3 regions of the Kitasatospora sp. GP30 genome follow, and region 2 is predicted to be linked to each of the others. Evidence: riboswitches for the same ligand, from Rfam matches in the RefSeq annotation. Region 2 holds a riboswitch; each other region holds the start of a gene.
The links. A riboswitch is a leader RNA that binds a small molecule or an ion and turns the genes downstream of it on or off. The one in region 2 is predicted to bind cyclic di-AMP.
Positions count from the first base shown of each region.

Region 1: another riboswitch for cyclic di-AMP. It lies ahead of P3T35_RS32170 (transglycosylase family protein); the one in region 2 lies ahead of P3T35_RS30055 (transglycosylase family protein).
Region 3: another riboswitch for cyclic di-AMP. It lies ahead of P3T35_RS23295 (transglycosylase family protein); the one in region 2 lies ahead of P3T35_RS30055 (transglycosylase family protein).

Region 1 is NZ_JARZAH010000035.1:62,886-69,912, forward strand. It holds gene P3T35_RS32150 (carbohydrate ABC transporter permease) at 1-491, shown strand, start outside; gene P3T35_RS32155 (glycoside hydrolase family 13 protein) at 534-2,234, shown strand; gene P3T35_RS32160 (LacI family DNA-binding transcriptional regulator) at 2,236-3,279, shown strand; gene P3T35_RS32165 (hypothetical protein) at 3,374-3,583, opposite strand; gene P3T35_RS32170 (transglycosylase family protein) at 3,744-4,907, opposite strand; cyclic di-AMP (ydaO/yuaA leader) riboswitch at 4,915-5,059, opposite strand; gene P3T35_RS32175 (hypothetical protein) at 5,588-6,550, opposite strand; gene P3T35_RS32180 (DUF397 domain-containing protein) at 7,025-7,027, shown strand, end outside.
Region 2 is NZ_JARZAH010000030.1:78,122-85,148, reverse strand. It holds gene P3T35_RS30075 (SurA N-terminal domain-containing protein) at 1-181, shown strand, start outside; gene P3T35_RS30070 (MazG family protein) at 210-1,205, shown strand; gene P3T35_RS30065 (SDR family NAD(P)-dependent oxidoreductase) at 1,216-1,629, opposite strand; gene P3T35_RS30060 (cytochrome P450) at 1,774-3,042, shown strand; cyclic di-AMP (ydaO/yuaA leader) riboswitch at 3,247-3,446, shown strand; gene P3T35_RS30055 (transglycosylase family protein) at 3,452-4,189, shown strand; gene eno (phosphopyruvate hydratase) at 4,403-5,689, shown strand; gene P3T35_RS30045 (septum formation initiator family protein) at 5,874-6,296, shown strand; gene P3T35_RS30040 (DUF501 domain-containing protein) at 6,311-6,988, shown strand; gene P3T35_RS30035 (Ppx/GppA phosphatase family protein) at 6,985-7,027, shown strand, end outside.
Region 3 is NZ_JARZAH010000018.1:16,888-23,914, reverse strand. It holds gene P3T35_RS23320 (DMT family transporter) at 1-111, opposite strand, end outside; gene P3T35_RS23315 (helix-turn-helix domain-containing protein) at 174-731, opposite strand; gene def (peptide deformylase) at 842-1,561, shown strand; gene P3T35_RS23305 (NUDIX hydrolase) at 2,201-2,704, opposite strand; gene P3T35_RS23300 (YchJ family metal-binding protein) at 2,733-3,152, opposite strand; gene P3T35_RS23295 (transglycosylase family protein) at 3,261-4,346, opposite strand; cyclic di-AMP (ydaO/yuaA leader) riboswitch at 4,353-4,515, opposite strand; gene P3T35_RS23290 (PPOX class F420-dependent oxidoreductase) at 4,790-5,215, shown strand; gene P3T35_RS23285 (SRPBCC family protein) at 5,370-5,816, opposite strand; gene P3T35_RS23280 (MarR family transcriptional regulator) at 5,992-6,414, shown strand; gene P3T35_RS23275 (hypothetical protein) at 6,422-7,027, opposite strand, start outside.

The DNA.
Region 1 (7,027 bases), on a different contig from region 2:
CCCAGATGTTCCCGGTGGCGATCCTGATCGTGCCGCTCTACCAGCTGCTGGCCAAGCTGCAGTTGCTGAACCAGCCGACCGGTCTGATCCTCACCTACCTGACGATCGCGGTGCCGTTCAGCGCCTGGACCATGAAGGGCTACTTCGACACGATCCCCACCGAGATCGACGAAGCCGGCCGGATCGACGGCCTCAACCCCTTCGGCACCTTCTGGCGGCTGATCCTGCCGCTGGCCCGCCCGGGCCTGGCGGTCACCGCCTTCTACAGCTTCATCACCGCCTGGGGCGAAGTCGCCTACGCCACCCAGTTCATGACCGGGACGGACAAGATGACCCTCTCGGCCGGCATGCAGACGTTCGTCAACCAGTACAGCGAGAACTGGTCGATGATGTCCACGGCCTCGGTCCTGATCGCGATCCCCGCGGCCATCGTCTTCCTCCTGGTCCAGCGTCACCTGGTGGCGGGTCAGACCGCCGGCTCCGTCAAGTAGCCACTTCCCAGCACCTCTACGTCCCCAAGGGATCTGCTCTCCATGACCCAGGCTTCCACGACCCGAAGCGCGGCCGACACCTCCCGGCCCGTCCTCGCCACCGCCGGCACCCCGGCAGCCGGTGAGCCCAGAGGCTGGTGGCGGGACGCGGTCATCTACCAGGTGTATCCGCGCAGTTTCGCCGACGCCAACGGCGACGGCATGGGCGACCTGCCCGGCATCCGCAGCCGTCTGCCGCACCTGCGCGACCTCGGAGTGGACGCGGTCTGGCTCTCCCCGTTCTACGCCTCGCCGCAGGCCGACGCCGGCTACGACGTCGCCGACTACCGCGCGGTGGACCCGATGTTCGGCACCCTGCTGGACGCGGACGCGCTGATCCGCGACGCCCACGCGCTGGGCCTGCGGATCATCGTGGACCTGGTCCCCAACCACTCCTCCGACCAGCACGAGTGGTTCCAGCGCGCGCTGCGCGAGGGCCCCGGCTCCCCGCTGCGGGACCGCTACCACTTCCGCCCCGGCCGCGGCACCGACGGCGAACTGCCGCCCAACGACTGGGAGTCCATATTCGGCGGCCCGGCCTGGACCCGCACCGAGAACCCGGACGGCACCCCGGGGGAGTGGTACCTGCACCTGTTCGCCCCCGAGCAGCCCGACTTCAACTGGGACAGCCCCGCGGTCGCCGACGAGTTCCGCTCGATCCTGCGGTTCTGGCTGGACATGGGCGTCGACGGCTTCCGGGTCGACGTCGCGCACGGCCTGGTCAAGGCCCCCGGCCTGCCCGACCTCGGCACCCACGACCAGCTGAAGCTGCTCGGCAACGACGTGATGCCGTTCTTCGACCAGGACGGCGTGCACGAGATCTACCGCGCCTGGCGGAAGATCCTCGACGAGTACCCGGGCGAGCGGATCCTGGTCGCCGAGGCCTGGACCCCCACCGTCGAGCGCACCGCCAACTACGTGCGCCCCGACGAGATGCACCAGGCCTTCAACTTCCAGTACCTGTCGACCTACTGGGACGCGGCCGGGCTGCGCGAGGTGATCGACGCCTCGCTGGACGCGATGCGCCCGGTCGGCGCGCCCACCACCTGGGTGCTCTCCAACCACGACGTCACCCGGCACGCCACCCGGTTCGGCAACCCGCCCGGCGGCACCCAGCTGCGCACCCCCGGCGACCGCGAACTGGGCCTGCGCCGAGCCCGGGCCGCCACCCTGCTGATGCTGGCGCTGCCCGGCTCCGCCTACCTGTACCAGGGTGAGGAACTCGGCCTGCCGGACGTCACCGACCTGCCCGACGAGGTCCGCCAGGACCCGTCCTTCTTCCGCGCCAGCGGCCAGGACGGGTTCCGCGACGGCTGCCGGGTGCCGATCCCGTGGTCCGGCGACGCGGCGCCCTACGGCTTCGGGCCGGTGGCCCAGGGCCCGAGCTGGCTGCCGCAGCCCGCCGAGTGGGCCGCGTTGAGCGTCGAGGCGCAGACCGGCGACCCGAACTCCACCCTGGAGCTCTACCGCAGCGCGCTGGCGATCCGCCGGCAGCGGCCGGAGCTGGGCGCGGGCGACCGGGTCCAGTGGCTGGATGCCCCCGCCGGGGTGCTGATGTTCCGTCGGGGCGACTTCGTCTGCACTGTCAACACCACAGGCCAGCCAGTGGAGTTGATGGTCCCGGGGACGCTGCTGCTGAGCTCCGTCGAGGACCGGCAGCCGGGTGTGCTGCCCGCGGACAGCACCAGCTGGTGGGCGGTGTGACATGGTTGCAATAGGCTCTGGGCTCGTGACTACGGCGCGACTCTCGGACATCGCGGCGCAGGCTGGGGTCAGTGAGGCCACCGTCAGCCGCGTCCTCAACGGCAAGGCGGGCGTCTCCGCGACCACCCGCCAGACCGTGCTGGCGGCTCTCGACGTGCTCGGCTACGAGCGGCCGACCCGGCTGCGCCAGCGCAGCGCCGGGCTGATCGGGCTGATCACCCCGGAGCTGAGCAACCCGATCTTCCCGGCACTGGCCCAGGTGATCGAGCAGGTGCTCAGCCGGCACGGCTACACCCCGGTGCTCTGCACCCAGACCCCCGGCGGCTCCACCGAGGACGAACTGGTCGAGATGCTGGTGGACCGCCAGGTCGCGGGCATCGTCTTCGTCTCCGGGCTGCATGCCGACACCACCGCCGACCACGACCGGTACGCCAAACTGACGGGCCGCCAGGTGCCGTTCGTGCTGATCAACGGCTACAGCGAGAAGATCGCCGCGCCGTTCATCTCGCCGGACGACCGGGCCGCGATGTGGATGGCGGTGCAGCACCTGGCCGAGCTCGGACACGAGCGGATCGGCCTGGCGGTCGGGCAGCGCCGCTTCGTGCCGGTGCAGCGCAAGATCGAGGGCTTCACCGCCGCGATGCGGTCGGTGCTCGGGGTCGCCGCCGAGGAGGCCGAGCAGCTGGTGCACTCCACCCTGTTCAGCGTGGAGGGCGGGCACGCGGCCGCCGGCGCGCTGCTCGACCAGGGCTGCACCGCGATCGTCTGCGGCAGCGACATGATGGCGCTGGGCGCGATCCGGGCGGTGCGCCAGCGCGGGCTGAGCGTGCCGGGGGACGTCTCGGTGGTGGGATTCGACGATTCGCCGCTGATCGCCTTCACCGAGCCGCCGCTCACCACCATCCGCCAGCCGGTGGAGGCGATGGCCACCGCCGCGGTGGACGCGCTCCTCGAGGAGGTCGGCGGCCAGTCCACCCAGCGGACCGAGTTCATGTTCCAGCCGGAGCTGGTCATGCGCGGCTCCACCGGAGCCCGGCCGCGATAAGAGTCCATCTCAGCGCCGCTCAGCGGGTGCCGCCGGCCCTTCGGGGTCGGCGGCACTTCGCGTTTCGCGGGCGGCCGGTCAGCTGGTCGGCCGGTCAGCCGCTCTCGGCGTCGCTGCGCCGCTCGTGGGTGAACCGGCCGGCATCGTCGGCCTCGCCGGTGCGGGCCTCGGTGCGCCGGGAGCGCGCCAGGTAGTCACGGACGATCAGTTCGACCGCGTCCTGCGGGTTGCCGGCGCCGCTGAGCATCATCACGTCGATGGCCAGATCGGCGTCCAGGCTGACGGTCACCTTGGGCTTGGGCACGGGTTCTCCTCGGGTCTGCCGGAGCCCTCAGCATGCCCTGTGGCGCCGTACCCGGCCAGGGCCCGACCGGGGAACGGCCGAGGGCCGCCCCACGTGCGGGAGGCGGCCCTCGGCTGCTTTCGGTGCGCGGCGGCTCAGCGCCTGCCGCTGGTGCGGCGGGTCAGACCCGGCCGGCGAAGTCCGGGGTGTAGTTCGAGATGGTCTCGAACTTCACGCCGGCGCTCGGGTTGGCGGCCTCCACGAACTTGCCGCCGCCCACGTACAGGCCCACGTGGTAGACACCGGAGGCGGTGCCGTTGCTGGACCAGAAGAGCAGGTCGCCCGGCTGCAGGCTGTCCAGCGACACCCGGGTGGAGGCGGCGGCCTGGTCGGCGGCGATGCGCGGGATGGAGACGCCGGCCTGGGCCATCGCGGCCTGGGTCAGGCCGGAGCAGTCCCAACCGCCGTTGCTGCTGCCGCCCCAGACGTAGGCCTGGCCGACCTTGGACTCCGCGAAGCTGATCGCGGCGGCGAAGGCACCGGTGGCGCTCTGGGCGCTGGTGGAACTGCTCTGCAGGCTGGTGGTGCGGGCCGGGACCGAAGCCGGGGCCGGGGTGGCGGCGTCCGAGGAGTCGTCAGCGTTCTTGGCGGGCGCCGCGGGGGTGGCCACGGCGACCGTGCCCAGCTCGAGCTTCTCGCCCGGGTAGATCCAGTTCGGGCCCTGGGTCAGCACCGACTTGTTGAGGTCGTAGAGCTTCTGCCAGCCGCCGTCCACGTTGTGCTTCTGGGCGATGGTGGACAGCCAGTCGCCGGGCACCACGGTGTAGGTCTGGTGGTCGGCGTGCTGCGCCGGGGCGGCCTGCGGCGCCGGAGCCTGCTGCTGCGCGGGGGCGGCCGGGGCGGCCGGGGCGGCCGGGGCCGGGGTGCTGCTGGTGCTGCCCGCGCTGGTGTCGACCTGCGCCGGGGCGCCGCCGGCGGTCAGGCCCGCCTGGATGGAGCAGACCGGCCAGGCGCCGGGGCCCTGGTCGGCGAGCACCTTCTCGGCGACGGCGATCTGCTGGTCCTTGGTGGCCAGGTTGGCCTGCGGGGCGTACTGGGTGCCGCCGTAGGCCGCCCAGGTGGAGGAGGTGAACTGCAGGCCGCCGTAGAAGCCGTTGCCGGTGTTGATGCTCCAGTTGTTGGTGCTCTCGCAGGCAGCGACCTTGTCCCAGACCGAGACCGGCGCGGCGGAGGCGGTGGTGGCGGTGATGCACGGCAGGGCCAGGCCCAGGCCGAGCAGGCCGGTGGCGGCAATCGCGCGCTTGGCGTTGCGGGACGGACGGTTCGTGCCAGTCGTGGGCAGCATGAAGACGCGTTCCTCTCCTACGCCTACGAGGTGAGCTGTCGGATTCGGGCTGGAGTTGCCCGGCCGTGCGTGCACGGCTTCACCCCAAGCCCCGGTCTCCCGGGGCGGCTTACCTGGGTCCCCCGCTCCTGCCGTGGTTGCGTTTTCGCGCCGCCAGCAGGGTCGGTGGCAGGACTCGGCGTCCGGTCTGCTGGGTCCGTGTGACCACGAACGGGGAGCACGTTAGACAGACATAAGAAGGAATCGCAAACAGCTGTGAGTGACATCACACAGTGTTCACTCGACCTTCAAGATCGCCATGTGGCGGTAGCTGATGGGGCGTTGGGTCGCGGACCGGCAACTGGGTTGTTCGCCAGCGAAGTTGCCGCCCTTTCAGGCTGATGGGCCATTCAAAATCCGAGGCCCTCGCGGGAGGCTTTCCCGGCAACTTCCAAGGGACTTGAAGGTGCTCTGACAGGTACTCGTTACCAATTCGAGACCGGTGGCCTGACGGGGTGCTAGAAGGGTCAAAACGGACAGATGTGGGCAGATTGACGAACCCTGTGAAGGCATGGCCCCGAACTGAGCCCCTGCCAGCGGAGACCAGCGGAGGCCGGTGGGCGTCGGTGGGTGTCCGTGCATGTGAAAGGCCCCGCCCGCGTCCCAGGGGACGCGAACGGGGCCGGCCGGACTGCGGGGGCTCAGGCCTCCTCGGAAGCCTCTCCAGCGGCCTGTGCGGGGAGCCGCGGGCCCTCCGCGACCGGCTCGGGCTCGGCGGGCTCGGGCAGCGCGGCCAGGTACACCGAGGCGATCAGCTGACCGACCGTCGGGTAGGCGCCGATCGGCGCGGCGCTCGGGCAGCCGGTCTCCTCGGCGGCGGCCAGCAGCGCCTCGCCGCTCACCTCCGGGCCGATCACCAGCGGGGCCAGGGCGGGCCGCTGCGAGCCGGTGGCCCGCAGGTGCTCGACGGCGCCGGCCACCGAGCCGGGCACGTCCAGGGCGGCGGCCACCACCGGCACCGCCAGCCGGGCCGCGAGCAGCACGCCGGTGACGCCGGCCGCCGCGGCGGCCTCCTCGCCGCCCACCGTGGTCAGCACCACGCCGTCGGCGGCCGTGGCGATGGCGAACAGGCGGGCACGGTCGGCGCGGGCCAGACCGGCCTCGGAGAGCCGCACGTGCACCGCCTCGGCCAGCAGCGGGTGCGGGCCGAGCGGCTCGGTCACCTGCGCCCCGGTCTCGGCGGCGAGCTGGTGCAGCCCGGCCAGGAAGTCATGGGGTCCGGTGGCGAGCGGCACCAGCACCGGGGCGGGCAGGCCCAGCTCGGCGGCCCGGGCCACCAGGTCGGCGACGGTGGGGGCGGTGTGGCCCGGCTGCGTTTGGGGAGCGTCCTGCTCGTCCCGCTCCTCCTGGGCCGCCGGCTCGGCGGCCGTGGTCGGCAGCCAGCCGGCCAGCATTTCGATGCCGGGCTGTTCGCCGCGGATCACCGAGATCAGCTCGTCCACCACCGCCACCGCCTCGGGCGTCGCCTCGGCCGGCACCGCGAGGACCAGCGGCGCCGCGCCGACCGGGACCTCGGGGCGCTCGGGACGGCGGTGGCGCCCCCGTGCTCGGGAGCCTGGCGTGCGGACGGGCAGTTGTGCGCCCGGGATGGCTGCAGTGCTCATGGCGCAGAATCGTAGGACATACGCGTGATCAGTCCGCATCGGGCTGCCGGTCGATTGCCCGCCGCCCGGCTCCGCTCCGCCGATGGCAAGGCCCGGCGTCCGGAAAACCGGCCTCTCGTTCCATTGATGTGACGGAGTGTGAGGGTTCGGATGCGAACTCGACCGTGGAATGGGCCTGTCAATGGCTGAACCGGTCAGAGAGTCGTGGACGTCCCCTGACACGGGGTGACGATCGAAGAGCTGAATCACCCTCAAATGTCCAGTTCTGTCTGGCGGATTGTGTCGGTTTGGCGAGGGTTTGTCACATCAAGTTCCTGACGGTGCACGCGCAAAATCGCATGCCGATGCACGTGCATTAGCGTTATCATCACGACAAGTAAGGCATTCGCCCTGCCCGTACGAGCCGGAGGCGGCCGGCGGCCGGAGCGGTCGGGCGCCGAGCGCTATGAGCACTCCAGCTCTTGGGAGAATTCGATG
Region 2 (7,027 bases):
GGTGAGCGGGCAGCAACTGGGCACCACCGACGGCAACCAGGCGGTGCACCAGCTGCTGACCACCGCCTCGGAGGAGCTGCGGGTGACGATCAACCCGCGCTACGGCAGCTGGGATCCGGCGCAGGCGGTGCTGGACACCCCGAGCGAGCCGTGGCTGCCGCAGTCCGGCGCCGCGGCCTGAGTTCACAGCGGGGCGGTAGGTTCGAGGTGTGGAGACCTCGAAGCTGACCCTGCTGACCACCACCCACCGGATCGCCCCCGGGCTGCTCAGCTGGCCCGCCTGGCAGGCGCTGCACGGCGCGCCGCTGGTGCTGGCCGCCGACCGGGAGCACCCGCAGCTGCCCGCGCTGGCGCAGGCCGGCATCGAGGTCGAGCAGATCGAGCGGACCAGTGCGCCCGCGCTGGCCCGGGAGCTGACCGAGCGGGCCCCGCTGGTGTTCCTGGGCGGCCAGGACGGCGATCCGGGGTTGACCGACGCGCTGGCCAGGATCGCGGTGGAGCAGGCCGGCGAGGCGCCCGAGATCGAGCTGCTGCCCGGCTCCTACGACCTGCCCGGCGCCCGGCTGCTCGACCTGGTCGCGGTGATGGACCGGCTGCGGTCGCCCGGCGGCTGCCCGTGGGACGCCGAGCAGACCCACGACTCGCTGGTGAAGTACCTGGTCGAGGAGGCCTACGAGCTGGTCGAGGCGATCGAGGAGGGCGACCGGGCGACGCTGCGCGAGGAGCTCGGCGATGTGCTGCTGCAGGTCTTCTTCCACTCCCGGATCGGTGAGGAGCACGCCGAGGACCCGTTCTCCATCGACGACGTGGCCGGGGACATCGTGGACAAGCTGGTCTACCGTCACCCGCACGTCTTCGCCGACTCGGACGCCGAGACCACGGACCAGGTGGAGGCCAACTGGGAGGCGCTCAAGGCGGCCGAGAAGCAGGACCGGGAGTCGGTGCTGGACGGCGTGCCGAGCGGGCTGCCGGCGCTGGCGTACGCGGCCAAGCTGGTCTCCCGGGTGCGGCGCGCGGACTTCACCGGGGTGCCGGACGCGCCCTACGAGCTGCCGGCCGAGCTGACCGAGGAGAGCGCGGGCGCCCTGCTGCTGGCCGTGGTGCAGCGGGCGCACGACGCGAGGGTGGATCCGGACGCGGCGCTGCGGCGCGCCGCGCGCGGCTACCGGGCGGCCGTGCGGGCCGCGGAGGGCCTGGCCGACTGAGCGGGGCGGGTCAGGCCGCGGTGGGCCTGACCGGCTCCCGCTGCGGCGGCAGCAGTTCGCCGATCGCCTCGCTCAGCGGGTAGAGCAGCTCGGCCAGCCGGTCCAGGTCGCCGGGGAGGTCGGCCAGGGTGACGATCCGCTCGCCGTCCGGGCCGGCCACGCAGAACAGGTCGATCCGGCCCAGGTGCTTCTCACAGGTGTCGACCAGGGCGGCGATGTCGCTGGGCTGGTGGATGTCCGAGGAGACGCCGATCACCGGGCAGCCGGTGCGGTCCAGGGCGGCGGCCAGGTCCTCGGCGACGCCGACCCGGGGGTGCGCCAGCAGCAGACCGGTGGCTCCCGCTGCGGCGAACCGGCGGGCCGGCGCGTCGCCGTCGCCGCCGTCGAGCACCGCGATGACCACCACTTGCCCGGCTACTCGCATGGCCTGACTCCTCTCCGTGGGCACCACCGCACTGTGGCCCACCCATGTAATCGGGGATCGTAGGCTTCGCCTGACCCTCCGCAACAGGGATTACCCGGCAGGTGACCAGACTCACTCCCACTTGGGAACGGATACGGTCAAGACATGCCCAACCAGCCGCCCGCCCCGATGCCGCCCCTGTTCACCTGGGAGTTCGCCGCCGATCCCTACCCGGCGTACGCCTGGCTGCGGGAGCACGCCCCGGTGCACCGCACCACGCTGCCCAGCGGGGTGGACGCCTGGCTGGTGACGCGGTATGCGGACGCCCGGCAGGCGCTGGCCGACGGCCGGCTCTCCAAGAACCCGGCGCACCACAGTGAGCAGGCGCACCGCACCGGTCGGGTCGGCATCCCGGGGGAGCGGCAGGCCGATCTGATGACCCACCTGCTGAACATCGACCCGCCGGACCACACCCGGCTGCGGCGGCTGGTCTCCAAGGCGTTCACCCCGCGCCGGGTGGCCGAGTTCGAGCCCCAGGTGCAGCGCCTGACCGACCGGCTGATCGACACCTTCGCGGCGCGCGGCTCGGCCGACCTGATCCATGAGTTCGCTTTCCCGCTGCCGATCTACGCGATCTGCGACCTGCTGGGGGTGCCGGCCGAGGACCAGGACGACTTCCGGGACTGGGCCGGGATGATGATCCGTCACGGCGGCGGTCCGCGCGGCGGCGTGGCCCGGGCGGTCAAGAAGATGCGCGCCTACCTGCTGGAGCTGATCCACCGCAAGCGGGGGGAGTTGGGCGAGGACCTGATCTCCGGTCTGATCCGGGCGAGCGACCACGGCGAGCACCTGACCGAGAACGAGGCCGCCGCCATGGCCTTCATCCTGCTGTTCGCAGGCTTCGAGACGACCGTCAACCTGATCGGCAACGGCGTCTTCGCGCTGCTGAACCACCCGGAGCAGCGGGCCCGCCTGCAGGCCTCGGTGGCGGCCGGCGAGACCGGGCTGCTGACCACCGCGGTCGAGGAACTGCTGCGCTACGACGGCCCGGTGGAGCTGGCCACCTGGCGGTTCGCCACCTCGCCGCTGAGCATCGGCGGGGTGGACATCCCGGTCGGCGATCCGGTGCTGGTGGTGCTGGCCGCGGCCGATCGCGATCCGGCCAGGTTCGACCAGCCGGACACCATGGACCTGGCCCGTCGGGACAATCCGCACCTGGGGTTCGGGCACGGCATCCACTACTGCATCGGCGCGCCGCTGGCCCGGTTGGAGGGGCAGCGGGCGCTGGCCACGCTGCTGACCCGGCTGCCGGACCTGCGACTCGCCGCCGAGCCGGGGGAGTTGCGCTGGCGCGGCGGTCTGATCATGCGCGGACTGCGCGAACTGCCGGTTTCGTTCACGCCCGAAAGGCCCGCGGACGCGGTCGAGAACTGAGTGTGCGCGAACTCCCGCCGCCCTGACGGCGCGTCGGAAGCATTGGTGCAGTGATGGTCTGAATACGGATCAAATCGGTCAAATCTGACCGGTTGGTAGGCGATGCATGACGCACCGTAATTTCCGCGTGATGTGGGCGATATGAGCTTGTGATTGGTCAGTAGATCTGCTTACCCTCCCAGGAGTTCGCGTAGGCGAACCCCGCACGCGAGTACGCCGAATCCTGCCCATCGCGTCGCCGGGACACCTGACCACCAGGGGGCAGGGGCGGGGGACCCAGGTTTTTCTGCCGTCTCCCACGGCTAGGGGTGAAGCCGACCGCCGGAGCGATCCGAGCGGGCGGCCGGGCCAACCTCACCGGTCCGAACCCGACAGCTCACCTCGCAGGCGTGCGGAGAGGGACGTCTCAATGCTGTTTGGCACCGGCCGCCATCGTCGCCGTACCACCGCCGAGAAGGCCATCGCCGTAGCCGGCGTGGCAGGCGCGGGAGTTGCGATGCCGCTGCTCACCGCGACCGGCGCGCACGCCGCCCCGGTCTCCGTGTGGGACGGCGTGGCGAACTGCGAGAGCACCAGCAACTGGTCGATCAACACCGGCAACGGCTTCTACGGCGGGCTGCAGTTCACCAACTCGACCTGGGCCGCGTACGGCGGCACCCAGTACGCCCCGCGGGCCGACCTGGCCGGCAAGGACCAGCAGATCGCGGTCGCCGAGCGGGTGCTGGCCTCGCAGGGGCCGGGCGCCTGGCCGGTCTGCTCGGTCAAGGCCGGGCTGACCCAGGGCGGCGCCCCGGCCTCCGCGAACCCCGGCGGCGGCGCGGCCGCCTCCCGGTCCGCCGAGCGGTCGGCCCAGCCCCAGCAGGCTCAGCCCCAGCAGGCCAAGCCGCAGCAGGCCCAGCCCAAGTCGGCCGCCCCGCAGCACCGGTCGACCCCGAAGCCGGCCCAGCCGAAGCCGGCCCCGCAGCCGGCCCAGCCCGCCATGACCGGCGCCCACGAGTACACCGTCCGGCCCGGCGACACGCTCTCCACCATCGCCCAGGTCCAGCACGTGGCCGGCGGCTGGCAGGCGGTCTACCAGGCCAATCACACGACGGTCGGCCAGGACCCGAACCTGATCTTCCCCGGCCAGACGCTCCACCTCGGCTGACCCGCCGACGCCCGGCCCCTGGGGCCGTCGCGCCGGCGGCGGCCCCGGTCCGGGGCGGACGGGCATTCAGGTGAACTACCGACAGGTAGCAGAACCACACCGTGAGACGGGAGCCAGGTCCCGGTCTCCGGTCGGGCCGGTGCGGTTAGGCTCTGGTCGTAAGGCCCCCGTCCTCCCGCTGTCCCCAGGACCGCTTCCGCAAGGAGATGCATAGTGCCGTCCATCGATGTCGTCGTCGCACGCGAGATCCTCGACTCCCGCGGCAACCCCACGGTCGAGGTCGAGGTCGGCCTCGACGACGGCAGCACCGGCCGTGCCGCCGTCCCGTCCGGCGCCTCCACCGGAGCCTTCGAGGCGCTGGAGCTGCGTGACGGTGACAAGAACCGCTACGGCGGCAAGGGCGTGGAGAAGGCCGTCCTCGCCGTCATCGAGCAGATCGGCCCGGAGCTGGTCGGCTACGACGCCACCGAGCAGCGGCTGATCGACCAGGCGATGCTCGACCTGGACGCCACCCCGGACAAGTCCTCGCTCGGCGCCAACGCCATCCTCGGCGTCTCGCTGGCCGTGGCGCACGCCGCCTCCGAGGCCTCGGACCTGCCGCTCTTCCGCTACCTTGGCGGCCCGAACGCGCACGTCCTGCCGGTCCCGCTGATGAACATCCTCAACGGCGGCGCGCACGCCGACTCCAACGTGGACATCCAGGAGTTCATGATCGCGCCGATCGGCGCCGAGTCGTTCTCCGAGGCGCTGCGCTGGGGTGCCGAGATCTACCACACCCTCAAGGCGGTGCTGAAGGAGCGCGGCCTGTCCACCGGCCTGGGTGACGAGGGCGGCTTCGCGCCGAGCCTGGAGACCAACCGCGCCGCGCTGGACCTCATCACCGAGGCCATCAAGCAGGCCGGCTACGTGCCGGGCAAGGACATCGCGCTGGCCATGGACGTCGCCGCCTCCGAGTTCTACAAGGACGGCGCCTACCAGTTCGAGGGCAAGTCGCTGTCGGCCGCCGAGCTGATCGACTACTACGCCGACCTGGTCGACTCCTACCCGATGGTCTCCATCGAGGACCCGCTGAACGAGGAGGACTGGGAGGGCTGGAAGGCCATCACCGACAAGCTCGGCAGCAAGGTCCAGCTGGTCGGTGACGACCTGTTCGTCACCAACCCGGAGCGCCTGGCCCGGGGCATCGAGACCGGCACCGCCAACGCGCTGCTGGTGAAGGTGAACCAGATCGGCTCGCTGACCGAGACCCTGGACGCCGTCGAGCTGGCCCAGCGCAACGGCTACCGCTGCGTGATGTCGCACCGCTCGGGCGAGACCGAGGACGTCACCATCGCCGACCTGGCCGTCGCCACCAACTGCGGCCAGATCAAGACCGGTGCCCCGGCCCGCTCGGACCGCGTCGCCAAGTACAACCAGCTGCTGCGCATCGAGGAGATCCTCGACGACGCCGCCGAGTACGCGGGCCGCGCCGCGTTCCCGCGCTTCCGCTCTGCGGAGTAACAAGCACAGTCGCTCTGCGGAGTAACAAGCACAGTCGCTCCGCGGAGCAACAAGCGCAGTCGCTCCGCGGAGTGACAGGCCCAGCAAGTTCGAGGGCTGACGAACTCGGCAAATGACCGGTGCCCCGGCCGCCACCGCTTAGGGTGGGGCCGGGGCACCGGCGCGACGGAGGGGCGAGGAGTTCATGGCAGCGTGGAAGTTCCCGGGGCGGCCGCGGTTCACCAGCCGGGCCACCGTGCTGGTGCTGGTGCTCTGCTCGCTGGTGGCGATCCTGGCCTATCCGGCACGTCAGTTCATTAACCAGCGGGACGAGATCGCCGCCCAGCGGGTCAAGGCCGAGCAGGCCAAGGACGCGGTGCAGCAGCTGACCGCCGAGAAGGCCCGCTGGCAGGACCCGGAGTTCGTCAAGGCCCAGGCCCGGCAGCGGCTGCACTACGCGATGCCCGGCGAGACCCCGTTCACCGCCGTCGACCCCACCCCGGGGCCCGGCGCCACCCAGCCGTCCGGCACCGGCTCCGGGCCGGCCGCCAAGGCCCTCCCCTGGTACACCACCGTCTGGAACTCGGTGGACGCCGCCGCCTCACCCTCCCCCGCCCCCGCTCCGTGAAGACCTGATGAGCCATGAGTACTGAGAACCAGCCCGTCGCGGACCGCGACCTCGCCGCCGTGGCGGCCCAGCTCGGCCGGGTGCCGCGCGGTACCCGTGCCGTCGCGCACCGCTGCCCGTGCGGCAACCCCGATGTGGTGGAGACCGCGCCCCGGCTGCCGGACGGCACGCCGTTCCCCACCCTCTACTACCTGACCTGCCCCAAGGCCGCCTCGCTGATCGGCACCCTGGAGGCGGACGGCGTGATGAAGGAGCAGACCGCCCGGCTGGCCGAGGACCCGGAGCTGGCGGCCGCCTACCAGAAGGCGCACGAGGACTACATCGCCCGCCGGGACGCCATCGAGGTGCTGGAGGGCTTCCCGTCGGCCGGTGGCATGCCGGACCGGGTGAAGTGCCTGCACGTGCTGGTCGGCCACTCGCTGGCGGCCGGCGAGGGCGTCAACCCGCTGGGTGACGAGGCGCTGGCGATGCTGCCCGAGTGGTGGCGCAAGGGCTCCTGCGTCACCGAGGAGCAGATCCAGGCCGGCGTCGAGGCGCTGCGGCGGCAGCGCGAGGAGGCCGAGGACCACGCCGGGGTGATCGCCGCCAAGGAGCGCAAGACGGCCGAGCGGGCCGCCAAGCGGGCCGCCGCCGAGTCGGAGCAGGACGGTCCGGAGCAGGGCGGTCCGGAGCAGCCAGGGGAGAGCCAGTGAGCAGCATCCGGGTGGCCGCGGTCGACTGCGGCACCAACT
Region 3 (7,027 bases), on a different contig from region 2:
GATCGCCACGAAGGCGGAGGCCCAGAGCAGCACGGCGACGGCGGCCGCGGCCACCGCCTTGGTGTCGAGTCTGTCGAATCGGTTGCCTGCGGGGGTGGTTGGGAGGTCCATGGCTGTGAAGCTAGCCAGCGCCAGCGCGTTTGAACAGGGGTTTTCGGCGGACCCTGTTCCGCTCAGTCCGCTTGCTCCGCTGGCTCGGGCAGCAGCGGGAAGAGCCGGGTGATGGCGGCGACCGGCCGGGCGGTGGCGGGCCGGTTGGCCGGGTCGGCCTCGCGGTGCTGGAACTCGGCGAGGAGCCGGCGCACCGAGTCGGCGACCCGGCCGAGCTCCTCGGGGGTCAGATAGACGACCGAGCTGAAGGCCTCGTCCTGCCGCCACTGCGGCTCCGCCTGCTCGCGGCGGGCCAGCCAGCGATGGTAGCTCTCGTCCTCCAGGCGCCGCGCCAGCTGGTCGAACTGAGCCGCTGGCGGCTCGTCGCCGGCGGCTTGCCGAAGACGCCAGGGGCGGGCCCGGCCGCCGCTGGTGGGGACCGGCTCGATCCGACCGTGGCGGGCCAGTTGGCGCAGGTGGAACGAGCAGAGGCCGGAGCTGTAGCCGAGCCGCTGGGCCGCCAGGGTGGCGGTCACGGTGCCCTCGGCCGCCAGCAGCTGGAGCAGCGCGGTGCGCACCTCATGGTCCGGCAGACCGTCAGAGGCCGTGCCGGGAGCGGAAGCTGCGAGATCTTCAGTCACTTTGCAAAGTCTGCTACTTTGCAAAGCCCGTTGGCAAGCACGCCAGCACGCCAGCACGCACGCAAGCAAGCACGCCAGCAAGCCGGTTAGCCGAGGAGAGGGAGTCGCCGATGTCCGAATCGCCCGAGGATGTGCAAGTGTTGGAGGCCTTCGAGCGGTCCGGAGGCGGAGCGCGGGTGCGGCTCCAAGGCCAACCGGTGGACGGGTACCCGGTGTTGCCGCCGGAGGCCGTGCGGGGTTCGGTGCTGCGGATTACCGAGATCGGGGAGCAGATCCTGCACCGGCCGTGCGGCCCGGCGGACGCCGAGTTCGGCACCCCGGAGCTGGCCCGGCTGATCGACGACATGTTCGCCACCATGTACATCGCCGCCGGCGCGGGCCTGGCGGCCAACCAAGTGGACGTCGACCTCCGGCTGTTCGTCTACGACTGCCTGGACGAGGACGGCGTGCGGCACGTCGGCCACATCCTCAACCCGGTGATCGAGGAGGACACGGCCGCACGCGGGCGCCGGCTGGTCGAAGACGTCGAGGGCTGCCTCTCCGTCCCCGGCGCGACGATGGACGTCGCCAGGCCGGCGCACACCGTGATGCACGGCTACGACAAGGACGGAAAGCCGCTCACCATCGAGGGGTTCGGATACTTCGCGCGCTGCCTGCAGCACGAGGCCGACCACCTCGAAGGCCGGCTCTACGTCGACCGGCTCGCCAAGCGCGAACGCAAGGACGCGCTGAGGCAGATGACCGAGCGCCGGACCGAGGTGTTCGCCAAGCGGCAGGCGCTCACCGAGAAGCTGATGGGCAGCCGGGACCGGGCGGGCGAGGCAGGCTAGAGCTGCGCGGCGAGATACCCGAGCACCGGACTCTCGTCGCGATCGCCGCTCCGTGCCCACCCTGCCTTCCGCCTGTGGCTGCCCCCTGCCGACGGCCGCCCCGTCGGACCCATGGTCTTGCCGGGCGGCCGTCGCACCGTGCCGTCAGTCGCCCGAGGAACGCTCCGTGGACCCGCAAGTCGCCGTTGATCGACACCTGGCCGTCGTCGGTGTGAATGAGCCAGGCGTCCTCGTTGAACTGCTTGTAGTCATGCCACCCGGCGGCGTGGTCGCCGTCGCGGGACCTCTCACGGATCTCCACGAGGACCAGGCCCTCACCCTCGGAAACAGGGATGTTCTCCAGTTTCAGGACCATGCATCCGTGCCCGGGCAGCGTCCACGTGCCCTTTACGGGCGCCTTCGCCCGGAAGCGGCGGAGCCACGTGTGCCAGCTGAAGTCCAGGCCCGGCAGCCGGGACCCACGTTTCCGCAGAGCCGGCCCGAACCGACCCCTGTGTGGCCGGAAGCACGGCCAGACAGGCAGCGGGACACCGCGCCGGCGCTCGGGCGCAGCAGGCCGGCGTTGCAGCGCGCGCCGGGCGCTCCGGCTCAACGCGCTGCCGGCGGGCGTCCACCTGGTCCGCTCCGGCGGGGGCGGCCCTAGTTGCCGGTCCGCTGCTGCGGGAGGTGCAGGTAGGCGGCCCGGCCGGTGTCCCGGGCGCGGGCGACGGCCTCGACCAGGGCGAGTCGGGCCGGGGTGAGCTCGGTGCGCCACTCGGTGAGTGGGCGGACGGCGAACTCGGTGTGCTCGGCCGGGTCGAGGGCGAGGCCGGCCAACTGCTCGGCCGTGAGGGTGCCGCCGTCGAAGACCACCCCGACCTTGAACGGCCACTCGCCCGCGGCCGCCACGAAGAGCAGGGCGAGCAGCGGCGGGGCAGGCTGGGCCGGCAGCAGCAGACCGGTCTCCTCGCGGACCTCCCGGCGGGCGCTGTCCCACGGGTCGCTGCCGAACTCCAGGTTGCCCCCGGCGAATTGCCACACGTCCGGGTCGTAGACGGACTTCAGCAGCAGCGGGTGGCCGTCGCCGTCGGTGAAGTGCACGGCGGCGAACACGATGCCGTGCGGGAGGGTACGCAGATGGTCGGCGAGCGGCAGTTGGGCCATCGCGGATCCTTTCGGCGGTGGTCTGTGCTCAGTCCTCGGAGTGGTCGCCGTCCAGGTAGACCCAGGCGCCGTCGTGGCGGACGAAGCGGCTGTTCTCGTGCAGACTGCCGGACCGGCCGCGTTCGCGGAAGTGGGCGCGGAACTCCACTGTGCCGGCGGTGTGGAACGGGCCGCCCTCGGTGCTGCCCAGGATCTCCAGCCGCTCCCAGCTGAGCCCGGGGTCGAGGTCGAGCTCGGCCGGGCGGGTGTCGGGGTGCCAACTGCGGAGCAGATAGGCGATGTCCCGGACCGCGAAGGCGCTGTAGCGCGAGCGCATCAGCTGCTCGGCGGTGGCGGCCTGGGCGAGGCCGCGGTGCAGCTTGCCGCAGCAGTCGGCGTAGGCGGCGGGCAGACCGCAGGGGCAGGTGGTGGGCTGAGCGGCTGGCTTCGCGGCGGTGCGTCGGGACATGACTCCATTGTGACGGGCCGTGGGGAGTGCACTCGCACGGCCCACGGCCCACGGCCCGTCAGATGATCAGAACAAGGTGATCAGAACAAGGTGATCAGAGGAAGCCGATCAGGGGAACTGGAGGTGCTGGCCCGGGAGGATCAGGTTCGGGTTGGCACCGACCACGTCGGCGTTGTGCTGGTAGAACTGCTGCCAGCCGTCCAGGTGGTGGGTGGAGGCGATCTCCGAGAGGCAGTCGCCGGGCTGCACCGTGTAGCCGCCGGCGGCGGGCTGCGCGGTCGTGGGCGTGCCGGGCGCCTGGGTGCCGGGCGGCACGGGCTGCGGCGTGCCGGTCTGCTGCGGGGGCGCGGCGGGCACAGCGGGCGCCGGTACGGCGGCGGACGGCCCGGTGGGCGCCGCGGCGGTGCTGGGGGCTGCCGGGGCGGGGGTGCCGGCCTGGGCCGGGGTGCTGGGGGCGGCGCCGGCCGTCGGGGCGCCCGCAGTGGCAGGGGTGCTCGGGGCTGCCGGGGCGCTCGGGACGGCGTTGCCGGGTGCGCCGGGCGCCGGGGTGGCCGGGCTCGCGGGCGCTGCGGGGTTCGTCCACGCGGGCGGGGCCGCCGAAGTACCAGGTGCGGCAGGTGCGCCGGGCAGGCCGGGAAGACCGGGCGCGGCCGGGGATGTCGGGGCGCCTGGCGTGCCCGGCGTGGCGGGCGTGCTCGGGGCAGCGCTCGGCGCGCTCGCCGGGGGAGTCGTCGGAGCACCCGGCGCGCTGGGCGTACCGGGAGCGCTGGGCGTACCGGGCGTACCGGGCGCGCCAGGCCCGCCCTGCGAGTTGCCCGGCGTCGTCAGACCGGCCGTGACCGCGCACTGCCCCCAGGTGCCCGGCCCCTGGTCCTCGAACAGCGCCTCGGCCACCTCGATCTGCTGCTGGCTGGTGGCGTGCGAGGGCTCAGCGCCGTACTCGTCGCCGCCGTAGTGGTCCCACTGGCGCTGGGTGAGGTGGAGGCCGCCGTAGTAGCCGTTGCCGGTGTCCATGGTCCAGTTGCTGCCGGTCTCGCACTGGGCGACGGCGTCCCAGGTGCTGGCCGGGGCGGCGTGCGCGCCGGTGGCGGCGAGCAGCGGCAGCGCCAGCCCCGCGCCCGCCACGGTGGCCGCCGCGACGGCCCGTTCGGTCTGGGTCGGGCGGCGATGGCGGCCAGGGCCGGTGAAGACCATGGGTCTGTTTCCTCTCCGCACGCCTGCGAGGTGAGCTGTCGGGTTCGGGCCGGGAGGTTGGCCCGGCCGCCTGACCGGACGGATCCGGTGGGCGGCTTCACCCCTAGCCGCGCGGGACGGCACTGAACCTGGGTCCCCCGCTCCTGCCCTGACGTGGTGTGGTGGTCAGGATCCCGGGCGCGGTGGGCAGGACTAGGCGTGCCGCGCATGGGTGCCGGCAGATGCCAGCTGGCAGGCAGACTAGACGGATCATCATGGTGGTAACAACCCCGCATCGTGGACATCACACGCTCATCACGTGGAGTCTTGGTCATGCTGTGCAGGATGTACTGGGACGGCGGAGGTCGCGTGGATCGTTGATGCCCGAGGTCGACCCGCTGGTTGCTGTCCGGTTCGTGTCGAGTCTGTGTCGAGTTCATGTCTAGGAGCGGAGGAGAGGTCTGATGGCCGACGAAGCCAGGATGCGTGAGCTGTTCGCATCGGGGAAGCGTGGTGTGCTGGTCACCATCAAGCGGGACGGGCGCCCGCAGTTGTCCAATATCTTCTATGTCTACGATCCGGAGCGGGACTTGATCCGGGTCTCGGTCACCGCGGATCGCGCCAAGGCCAAGAACGCGGCCCGTGACCCGCGCGTCAGCCTCCATGTGACCAGCCCGGACTTCTTCACCTGGGCGGTCGCGGAAGGCACGGCCGAGCTGACGCCGGTCGCCCAGGCGCCGGATGACGACACGGTGGCGCAGCTGGTCGACTACTACCGGGCCGGCAGCGGTGAGCACCCCGACTGGGCGGAGTACCGCGCCGCGATGGTCGAGGAGCGCCGCCGGCTGCTGACGCTGCGGGTCGAGCGGCTCTACGGGCAGACGCCCTGACGCTGACGGACCGGGGTGCCGCCGACCGCCCCCGGCGCGGACGGCGGCACCCCGGCGCGCGGCCCTGGGAGCCGAGCACCTCGTGCCCGAGTGCCACGTGCCCGAGTGCCTCGTGCCCCCAGGGCTCAGCCGAGCGCCTCGTGCGCCCCCGCCCTCAGCCCAGCGCCTCGCGGCTGAGGGCGAGCGTGGTCTCGATCGCCTTCACATAACCCGCGTGCATCCGGTCCGCCGCGGCGTCCTCATCGGAGCCGCCGCCGAGGTCCAGCTCGGCCCGGAAAGTGAGCAGCAGCTCACCGTCGGCGCCTTCCTCGATGTCGTTGTGGATCACCCAGCGGGCCTGCTCGTCGTCGCGGTAGAAGCTGACCCGGGTCATGGGCTCGAAGACCACCGTCTCGCGCACCCGCTCGCCGTGGAAGACCACCTCGCGGACCAGGCCGTTCGCCGTCCGCTCCAGCACCCGGCACTCGTCCATCGCGGCCACGAACGGCACGGCGTTCTCCGCCTTGCGGACCAGGCCGGCCCAGATCGCCGCTCGGTCCAACGCGATCCGGTCGCCGCGCTGCGGGTCGTTGGCTCGCACACTCGCACTGATGGCGCGCATGACTGGCTCCCCCTTCGTCTGCCGGAGTCCGGCTTGTGGCCCCTCGCGGCCAATTGCTTGTACGGCCATTGCTTGTACGGCCATTGCTTGTACGGCCAAGTAAATCCCCAAGCCTCTGCGTTGGCAAGGGGAGTAGCAAGGATTCACATCAGGCGATTGGGCGTACAATCATCAAGTGCCTGCCATACGAGACACCACAAGTCATGCGATCGCCCGGGTCTCCCGCCTGCATCGCGCCGCGGCCGAGCGCTTGCTGCGCCGCTCCGGTCTGCATGCCGGGCAGGAGCTGCTGATGATGCTGCTCTGGGATCGCGGGCCGCTGCCGCAGGGCGAGTTGATCGAGCAGCTGGGCCTGGACGCCTCCACGGTGACCAGGATGGTGCAGCGACTGGAGCAGTCCGGCTTCGTGCGCCGCAGTCGCAGCGCGACCGATCGCCGCGCCGTCATCGTGGCACCGACGGCGGCGGCGCAGGCGTTGTGCGAGCAGGTCGGCGAGATCTGGGGCGAGCTGGAGGAGTTGACCCTGGGGGGCCTCTCGGCGGCCGAACAGGCGGAGCTGGCACGATTGTTGAGCCTGGTGGAGCGCAATCTGACGTGACGTCAACTCATCGCTGGCGCACCGCCGTCGGCGTCCGCCCGAGGCGGCGGGCGTCGCGGCGGGCCCGGCCCGGGGTGGCGCCGACGCCCACCACCCGGTCGTCGCGCACCGCCAGCCAGCAGTCCTCGGGCAGGCCGGGCGCGCCGGTGGCACGCAGCGCCGCCTCGGCCGGGTTGACCGGCGGCGGGGCGGGCTCGCGGGCGCCGGACCGCCACTCGGCCCAGCTGCGCTCCCGCCCGCAGCGCTGCCGCCAGTACAGCTGCTGCGCCACGATCAGCGGGCCGAGCGCGGCGAGCAGCGGAAAGCCGGTGGTCAGGACGTGGGTTGCGAAGAGCGCGCTGACCGCGCTGACCACGGCCAGCCCCACCGCGGCGGCCAGCAGTGCGGCCCGGCGGCCGTACGCCTTGGCGGCGGCGAGGGGGAAGAGCACCAGGAGCAGCAGGTCTCCCAGGCCCAGCGAGACCGGCAACGCGCCGCGGGTGAGAGCCAGTTGCGGGGCGAACGGCTGCCCCTGCACCTCGGCGGCGAACCGCAGGGTGACCGAGGTGAGCGTGGTGGCCACCAGGTCGTAGACCGCCAACACGGCCGCGAGCGCGGCGACATGGGCGGCCCG